DNA from 2 places in the Arthrobacter sp. NamB2 genome. Region 1 is predicted to be linked to the other one. Evidence: predicted binding sites of a transcription regulator. Region 1 holds the regulator's gene; the other holds the start of a gene.

Region 1 (4,688 bases):
GCCATTCGAGCGATGGGCGGCGGAGCGCGTTTCTCGGCCGGCGGTGCCGGTGGGAACGCCGGTGGCAGCGCCGGTTTCGAGGACGTGTTCGGCAATCTCTTCGGTCAGGGCGGCGCAGGCACGCGCCAGCGCACGGGATTCTCGAACGGCAACCTCCCTCCGGAATTCGCCGACCTGTTCGGCGGCGGCATGGGCGGCAACGGCTTCCCGGGCGGATTTCAGTCGACGCGCCCGCAGAAGGGCGCCGACCGCACCGCCAGCACGTCCATTTCGTTCGCGGGATCGATCAACGGGACGACGATCGGCCTGCGAGAGCCCTCGGGCGAGCAGATCGACGTGCGCATCCCGGCGGGCATCCGGGACGGGCAGAAGGTCCGCGTCAAAGCGAAAGGGCAGCCCGGCCAGGCCGGTCCGGGTGATCTCATGGTCACCGTCCACGTGAAAGAGCACCCGGTGTTCACACGCGACGGGGACAACATCCGCATCCATGTGCCCGTCACCTTTCCCGAGGCGGTCCTCGGTGCGCAGATCGAGGTGCCGACGCTCACCGGGGAGATGGTGAAGATGCGCGTTCCGGCCGGAACGCCGTCGGGCAGGACGCTGCGGCTCAAGGGCAGGGGCGTGAAGACATCGAAGGCAACGGGCGACCTGCTGGTGACCGTCGACGTCGTCGTTCCACAGAACCTCTCGAAAGAGGCCGAGGCCGCCGTCGAGGCGTTCCGGGATGCGACGAAGGATGCCGATCCGCGGGCGGGTCTGGCCGCGAAGGCCCGCCTGTAACAGTACATTTGAGCGATCGCCGGGCACACCGGCAACGGAAGGAGGCACGCAATGGACTACACAATGCCCATCTATGTCATCTCCGTGGCCGCCGAGCTCGCCGACATGCACCCGCAGACCCTGCGCCAGTACGACCGGCTCGGCCTCGTGACGCCGAGCCGGGCGCCCGGCCGTGCGCGTCGATACTCGCAGAAGGACGTCAGCACGCTGCGGGAGATCCAGAGGCTCTCGCAGGAGGGAGTGTCCCTCGAGGGCATCCGGCGTATCCTCGAACTCGAGAACCAGGTGTCGGCGCTGCAGTCGCGCGTCAGCGAGCTCTCGTCGGAGTTGGCCAGCCGCCGTGTCCAGGCCGAGTCGAGCAGGATTTTCGCGGCGGGCCTGGCGGGCGACGTCGTCACGCTGTCGCGGGGGCAGCGCCCGCGCCCGCGCAGCCAGGCGCTCGTCGTCTGGCGACCGGAGTCCGCCCGGACGGATACTGCCCGGGCGAATTAGGCGGGTCGGGTTACTGCCCGCCGGTGGGCGACGCGTCCGTCTCCTGTACCGGTGCCGGGCTGTCGGGGAGCATCAGCCAGCCGCACTTCCTGGCGTCGCGCGTCGACCGACGAGGACACCGCTGCGCCGAGGAGCAGCAGCCGCATGGTGCGCTCCGTCGCTTCGATCAGGAGCTGCTCGCCGTTCGCGACGGCATCCTCGAGATTCATGGGAACGGTCATGATGGAGGCGATGGCGTCGATGCCGACGTCGTGCACGTCCGGTGCCCCCTTGCCGAGGGAACCCGCCAGAGCCAGGACCGGCACTCCCGCAAGTTGCGCCCTGCACGCCACGACGGCGGGCACCTTGCCGTTCGGCGTCTGGAAATCGATGGCGCCCTCGGCCGTGATGACCAGATCAGCCTTCTGCATGAGGGCGTCGAGATCGATGCCCGCGAGCCCACTGTCGATCAGGGCCTCGAAGCGCGGAAGGAGATGCGCGCCGATGGCCGCGAGCCCGGCGCCCAGGCCCCCGGACGCCCCCGTGCCCGGCCCGGTGCGATAGTCCACACCGACGGCGAGACCGTCGCGTTCGAGCACCCGCGCCCACTGCCGCATGGCCTTCGCGAGTTCCTCCACCTGTTTCGGTGACGCCCCCTTCTGCGGTCCGAAGACGCGCGCCACACCCTTCTTCCCGCAGAGGACGTTGTGCTGGTTGCAGGCGAGGACGATCCTGGCCTCACGCACGGCCGGGTGGAGTCCGGACAGATCGAGGCGGTCGGCGCGAAGGAGGTTGGCGCCGCCGAACGGGATGTCGTGTCCCTTGCTGTCCAGCACTCGGGCTCCGAGCGCCTGCAGGGCGCCGGCGCCGCCGTCGCTCGTCCCGGAATCGCCGCAACCGACCACGATCGTCCGGATGCCCTCGTCGAGGGCGGCGCGGATCAGTTCTCCCACGCCATACGTCGTGGTGGCTCCGGGGTTGCGCAGCTTGCGGGGAACGAGGCGGAGACCGGCCGCAGCGGCCATCTCGACGACGGCCGTCCCGGTTGCGGCCCCGCCGAGCCTCGCGAAGTGGGATTCCACCGGTTCCCCGACCGGACCCGTCACGTTGACGGGCACGAGGACGCCACCGGTCGCCGCGGCGAGTGTCGCCGCCGTGCCCTCGCCGCCGTCGGCGATCGGTACCGCCGTGATCTGCACTCCAGGCAGGACGCGCCGGACGCCAGCGGCGATCGATCGGGCCACCGTCTCGGCGTCGAGGGATTCCTTGAAGCCGCTGGGGGCGATGAGGATGCGCTGGGGTACTGCCATGGTGGTTCTCCTTCGATAGGGGTATCGCGGGGGGAGGAGGGAATCAGGGGAAGAGAGGTAGGCCGAAGAGCGGCCAGACCAGGAAGCTGAAGAGCAGCACCAGGGCCACGTTGACCGGTGCGAGGAGGGTGGACAGCCGCAGGAGGTCCTTGGGCGAGTAGGTTTCGACGCCGTCCACCGCCGCGAACATCGCCACCGGTTTGGCGGAACTCGTCAGGGTGTGGCAGAAACCGGCCGCCGCCGTCGAAGCGAATGCTGCGGCCATCGGGTCCACTCCGGCAGCGGGTGAGAAGGCGATCACGATAGGGATCAGGACGGCGGAGCGCGCCGACCTGCTCTGGATGACGAGGTGCGCGACGGTGGAGAGCAGCACCACGAGCACCACGAAAAGGGGAGCGGCCGCGGATCCCAATGACCGGATGGGTTCCAGGGCCCCGCCCGCCAGCCACTCCGCCGTGCCGGTCTGGACGAGTGCGTTGCCCAGCGCCAGGGTTGCTGCCATGAAGAGCAGCAGGGACCACGGCACCGACTTCAGCCCTTTCGCGAGGTCCACCGATCCGTAGCTCGGTGATGCCGCCACCAGGGCGCCGATCAGCGCTACGAGTGCCGGGTGGAGGCCGTGGAGGGGTTCGGTGCACCACAGCACGACGACGGCACCCAGCAGGAGGGCCGCGCGCGATTCCGCCACGGACAGGGGACCCGTGACCGGAGTCTCGGAATGGTGTTCGAGGTCATCCGCACTGATGCGAAGGCGCTCGTTCCTGTCGGCCGGGGTCGTGAACATCCACAGCACGATTTCGGCACATCCATGGGACGCCACGAGCGCCAGCGGTAGACCGAGGAGGAGCCAGGTCGCGAAGTCGAAGCCATTGCCGGTCGCCGTCTCGAGGATCTGGCTCGTGATGAGGTGTGCGCCTGCTCCCAGGAAGGACCCGACAGCCGAGAGCAGGATCACGGACGGGAAGAGGATTGCGAGAGCCTTCACCAGCGCGGGGCGCGCCCCGAGCGCCTGCCGCAGGGCCAGGAAGACCGGCAGCGCCAGCGCAGCGCGTCCGGAGGTCGAGGGGACCGCGAACGTCGTGACCACGAGGGCGAGGGTGGTGAGATGGGCGAGCTGCCGCGGGGTAGTTGCGCCGGTGATGATGAAGGCCGCACCACGGTTGGCGAGGCCCGAGGCACGCACGCCGGCCGCTATCACGAACGCAGCGAGGAGGAGCCAGATGGTTTCCTCGCCCAGGGTCGAGAAGAGGGACCGGGTGTCCATGGTCCCCGTGAGGATCAGCACGGTGGCTGCTCCGAGCGCGACGTAGGTGTCATCGATCGAGGTGAAGATCCAGAGCCACACCGCGAGGACGAAGACCATCAGCGTGACAGCACCCTGCGGCGACAACCCGGCGTCGGGCTGTCGGGCGGCGACGATCACGGCGGCGGCGATGGAGAGTTCGACGACGGCGGCCATGGACCGGACGACGAGGGACCGGCGAGCAGCGGCCCGGGCTCCCGCCGTTGGGGCGGGAGTGGTTCCGGTTGTCCGTGCGGGCCGCGGTGGGGTGGTGGCGTGTTCGACGAGATTCATGGCAGCCGGTACCCCGCACCCCTGATGGTCTCGATGCGCTCGGCGCCGATCTTCGCGCGGAGGGCGCGGACGTAGACGTCCACGACGTTGGAGCCCGGATCGAAGTCGTAGCCCCAGACCTGGTTGAGGAGCTGCTCGCGGGAGATGACGCGGTCGGGGTGGCGCAGGAAGACCTCGAGGATGGCGAACTCGCGCGCCGTGAGTTCCACGGCGTCGTCACCGACGCGCACTCGCCGTGAGTGGAGATCGAGGGCCAGGCCCCTGTGCTCGATGAGGTTGCCGGCCGCTACGGGTACCCGGTCGGCGAGGCGCAAGCGGATGCGCGCCAGGAGTTCGGCGACGTGGAACGGCTTGGTCATGTAGTCGTTGGCGCCTCCTTCGAGTCCGGCCACGGTGTCGGGGACACTGTCCCGGGCCGTCAGGACGATCACGGGTGTAGGCACTCCTTCGCCCCGGATTTGGGCGAGGACCTCGAAGCCGTCCAGGAGCGGGAGGCCGATGTCGAGGATGATGAGGTCGAATCCGGCGGCGCGCGCAAGGAAGAGCGCGGT
Region 2 (4,688 bases), on a different contig from region 1:
GTTCCACGCCGAGTTGGGAGAGGATCTGCGCGTGCGGCTCGCTGATGGCCTTCGCCCAGATGGTAGGGCGGTCGAAACGCAGGAGGATCGACGTCGTCAGGATGCTCGCCTCCAGGTCGCTGCCGATACCCACGACGACGCGGTCGAACTCGGGCAGTGACAGTTGGCGCAGCGCCTCCTCCCTGGTGGTGTCCGCCCGGACCACGTGCGTCAACCGCCCGTTGTAGGACTGGACGATGTCCTCGTCGTTGTCGATCCCGAGGACCTCCGTCCCCGCGTCCTCGAGTTCGAGCGCGAGTGCGCCGCCGAACCTGCCGAGGCCGATCACTGCCACAGAATCGGCGGCTGCGATCGCCTCGGTCGGCGTGGAGGAGAAGATGCGTTGCCTAGCCAATGAGGGGCCTTTCCTTCGGGTACTCGTAGTAGAGGGGTTTCGAGCGGAGTGCGAGAGCTGAGGCGAGGGTCACCGGACCGAGCCGCCCCGCGAACATCACGACGATGAGGACGACCTGGCCCGTGGGTGGGATGCCTGCCGTGATACCGGTGGAGAGCCCGACCGTGGAGAAGGCGGAGATCACCTCGAAGAGGATGCGGTCCAGCCCGAAATCCGTGACGAGCATGAGGAACATCGTCGCCGCGGTCACGAGTCCGACGGCGAGCAGGACGATGGAGATGGCCTGCCGGTGCACCGAGCGGGGCAGACGCTTGCCGAAGACGTTGACCGCCGTGCCGCCGCTGATCTCCGTGTAGAGGATGAAGAACAGCACGCCGAACGTCGTGATCTTCAGGCCACCGGCCGTACCGGCGGGACCTGCACCGATGAACATGAGCACGTCCATGGCCAGGAGCGTGACCGGATCGAGGTGCGCGAAATCCACGCTGTTGAAGCCCGCCGTGCGTGTCATGGTGGACTGGAAGAACCCTGCGAGGATGCGCTCCTCCGCAGGCAGGGCACCGAGGGTCGCAGGATTGGACCACTCGACGGCCGTGATGAAGAGCGCTCCGACGACCAGGAGGATGATGGTGCCGCCGAGCACCAGCCTGGTGTTCGTGTGCCACTTCCGCGGATACCGGAAGTTCCGCCGCAACTCGAAGAGGACCGGGAACCCGAGCCCTCCGATGATCACCGCGCCGCAGATCGGGAGACAGATCCATGGATCGCCCACGAAGCCGATCAGGTTGTCGCTGAAGAGCGCGAAGCCCGCATTGTTGAAGGACGAGATCGAGTGGAAGACCCCGAGCCACACCGCTTCCCCGAGCCCGTAGCCGTAACCGAGGAAGAAGCGCGCGGCGAGCAGCACCGCAGTCACCGACTCCACGAGCAGCGTGATCCGCAGGACGCCGAGGAGCACGTTGCGCACGTCGCCGAAACCTACGCTCTTCGTTTCGGCTGCCGCCGAGATCCGTGATCGCAGGCCCATGCGGCGGGCCAGGAGCACACCGAGGAGCGAGGCGAAGGACATGATCCCGAACCCGCCCACCTGGATCAGGGCGAGGATGATGACGTGCCCGCTGCCGGTCCAGTAGACGGGGGTGTCGACGACGATCAACCCGGTCACGCAGACGGCCGAGGTCGCGGTGAACAGAGCCTCGAGGAATGTGGCGCTGCCCGGACCCACCCTCGACGTCGGGAGCATCAACAGGCCTGTGCCGACGAGGATTGCCGCCGCGAACCCGAGCACGATCACCTGGGCGGGGTGACGTGGACTGAGGTGTTTCGCCCACGCACCGGTGGTTCGGACGAACCTGCGCGCGTCGGCGGCGACGGATGGTACCGATCTCCGGAGGGTATCCCTGCTCGAACTCACGGGAATGCTCCGACCTCCGGGTGATGAAGTGACCGGTGCGGCGGTCGCACCAATCGATCATTCAATCCGATGCCCGGTGGCCGGAGCGGCGTCTTTACGCTTTCTTGATGCAGGCCCTACCGGCGCGCCCTCCGCGTCAGCAGGTTCCCGGGTACCCGGCTACGCAGAACGCTGTCAGCCATTTAGCACGCGGATCAGGTCACGGATCGAGGGGACTTCATGATCCGGACGCGTCATGGTGGCCGGGTAGGGCGTGCCCTCCCGGTTGAGCCAGACGGTGCGGAGACCCGCACGCGCTGCACCGTCGACGTCCCAGGGGTGCACGGCGACCAGCACGACGTCGTCCGCTGACCTCTGCAGTGTTTCCAGGGCATGGGAGTAGGACTCCGGCGCAGGTTTCCAGCGCGGCGCGTCCTCGACGGACAGGACGGCATCGACGGCGTCCCTGATGCCGCCGCGGTCGAGCAGCGCTTCTGCCGTGGACGCCGCACCGTTGGTGAGCACCGCGACGGCGACTCCTCCGGCACGCAGTGCCCGGATACCGTCGGCGACGTCCGCGTGCACCGGGAGGTCCTGCAGCGCCGCCATCACGTGCTCCACGGCATCATCAACGCCCCTGTTCAGGACCTGATCCGCGAGGACCACCCGCAGGGCTTCCGCTGCGACGTCATGGAAGGCTACGTTCTGTCCGACGGCGGTCAGCGCGAATCCGTCCCGGAGCACGGAGGCGAACCACAGGGCTGCCAACGGGGCCGGCGCTCCGATCTCCTCGAAATGCTGGGACATGCGGCCCGTGTCCGAGAGGGTGCCGTTGACGTCGAACAGCGCTAGGGGCGGTGCCATTACTGGCGGTACCCCTCCACCTGGCTGATCGGACGAGCATCGGCATCAGCGGGATTCTCGCCGGCGTCGGCCTTCGCCCGGCGCTGGCGGAGCAGGTCCCAGCACTGGTCGAGGTCCTCCTCGACGCGCTTCAGCCTGGCAGCGTGATCCTGGTGGGCCTCGCCGGCGCCGGCGTCCTGGGGCTGGTCGCGGAGCTCGTGCTCCTCCTGCACGAGTGCCTGGATGCGCTGCAGAATGTCCTGGTTGTCCATGGTGCGTTCCCTTCGTCATGGCGTGCCGCGGCATGCGGAACGCCCGCCCGGCTTCCCGTTCAGGCTACTGAGGACGGGGGGCAAAGACCAGCGCCCGCAGGACGGGGGACGCAGGCGCCGGTACGCGCAGAATTTGGAGCGGAGCCCGGATGGCCTAAGCTGTTGGAGAACCAATTGCCTGTGTAGCTCAGTCTGGTAGAGCATCCGCTTCACACGCGGAAGGCCCGGGGATCGAGGCCCCGCGCAGGCACGAGGATCATCTGGAAGGCCCGTATCGATACATCGGTACGGGCCTTTCTGCGTGCCAGGGCGTTCGTTCTGGGCGAACAGAAACGCTTAGCACTCGAAAGGCGTGAGTGCTAATATTTTCCTAGTTGAGCGAAGGGCGCTCAACCCAAAACCGACCACCTGCCGGTGGCACAGACGAAGGAGTTGTTTCCAGTGGCCATGAAGTTTGATCCGTTCCGCGAGCTGGACCGCGTTGCCGGCGCTCTTTTGGAAAGCCGTCCCGGTCTCCGTCTCATGCCGATGGACCTGTACCGCGAGAAGGACCACTACGTCCTCTCCGCGGATCTTCCGGGCATCGATCCCGGCTCGGTCGACATCGACGTCGACGGCCAGCTCCTGACCATTCGCGCCGAGCGCACACTGCGCGGCGCCGAGGGCGTCAAGTGGCTGACGCGCGAGCGCGAGAGCGGCTCGTTCCTCCGCCAGCTCAACCTCGGCCAGGGCGTCGACACCGAGGGCATCTCCGCCCGCTACGAGAACGGCGTCCTCAGCGTGACGATCCCCGTGAGCGAGCGCGCGAAGCCTCGCAAGATCGAGATCATCAGCGGTGAGTCCTCGGTGCCGGTCGAGTCCACGGCGGTCGGTTCCCCCGAACGCCAGGAAGCGGTCGAGGCATAATCCTCGCCGAACTGCAGCACCCCCGGGCGGTGTCCGGGGGTGCTGCAGTTAAGGGGGCAGGAGTTGAAGAGCCAGAATCTGCTTGCGGGCTGATGCTGCGAATGCAAAGGATGGAGTCATGGACTTCACACCGAGCGCAGCAATAGTCACCGGTTCCGACTCCGGCATCGGCCGGGCCACAGCCCTGGCCCTCGCAGGCCTGGGCTGTGACGTCGGCATCACCTGGCACTCGGACCAGGAGGGCGCGGAGGAGACCGCGCGGCTGGTCCGCGAGAAGGGCGTGCGGGCCGCCGTCGCCCAGCTGGACACGACGGACGCTCCGGCGTGCGGAGACGTCGTGGACCAGTTGGCCCACGAACTCGGCGGGCTCGACGTCTTCGTCAACAACGCAGGCGTCAACGGTGGAACCATGTTCATGGAGACGGACTGGAACACGTGGCGGGGCACCGTGGGGGCGAACCTCGACGGCGCCTTCGTGTGCATCCAGCGCGCTGCACGCCACATGATCGACGGCGGCAAGGGCGGTCGCATCATCGCGGTCACCAGCGTCCACCAGGAGCAGCCTCGTGTCGGATCCGCAGCCTACGACGCCTCCAAGCACGGCCTCGGCGGCCTCATCCGCACCGTCGCGCTCGAACTGGCCGACCGTGGCATCACCGCCAACGCCGTGCTGCCCGGCGAGATCAACACTCCCATGAACAACTCCGCGGAACAGGATCCACACACCATGGACCGCCCGGGCATCCCGCTGGGCCGCCCCGGCGCGCCGGAGGAGATCGCCGACGTCGTCGCCTTCCTCGCATCGGGTGCCTCCAGCTATGTCAACGGCGCGTCGTTCGTGGTGGACGGCGGAATGCTCCTCATGGGACCGCAGGCGGGC

What was found. Region 1 encodes HspR, which represses chaperone genes until heat shock. Its sites were predicted from a motif close to AAGTTGAGTCNNNNNGACTCAACTT; they were not measured.
Region 2: the regulator HspR is predicted to act here: its motif matches at 3,274-3,298, upstream of FDK12_RS04660 (Hsp20/alpha crystallin family protein).

The regions. Positions count from the first base shown of each region.
Region 1 is NZ_SZWI01000010.1:11,968-16,655, reverse strand. It holds gene FDK12_RS14575 (DnaJ C-terminal domain-containing protein) at 1-780, shown strand, start outside; gene FDK12_RS14570 (heat shock protein transcriptional repressor HspR) at 832-1,272, shown strand; gene FDK12_RS14565 (glycerate kinase) at 1,269-2,561, opposite strand; gene FDK12_RS14560 (SLC13 family permease) at 2,605-4,137, opposite strand; gene FDK12_RS14555 (response regulator transcription factor) at 4,134-4,688, opposite strand, start outside.
Region 2 is NZ_SZWI01000002.1:209,612-214,299, forward strand. It holds gene FDK12_RS04635 (potassium channel family protein) at 1-394, opposite strand, end outside; gene FDK12_RS04640 (potassium transporter TrkG) at 387-1,688, opposite strand; gene FDK12_RS04645 (haloacid dehalogenase type II) at 1,983-2,651, opposite strand; gene FDK12_RS04650 (DUF2630 family protein) at 2,651-2,902, opposite strand; tRNA gene FDK12_RS04655 (tRNA-Val) at 3,079-3,152, shown strand; gene FDK12_RS04660 (Hsp20/alpha crystallin family protein) at 3,350-3,808, shown strand; gene FDK12_RS04665 (SDR family oxidoreductase) at 3,927-4,688, shown strand, end outside.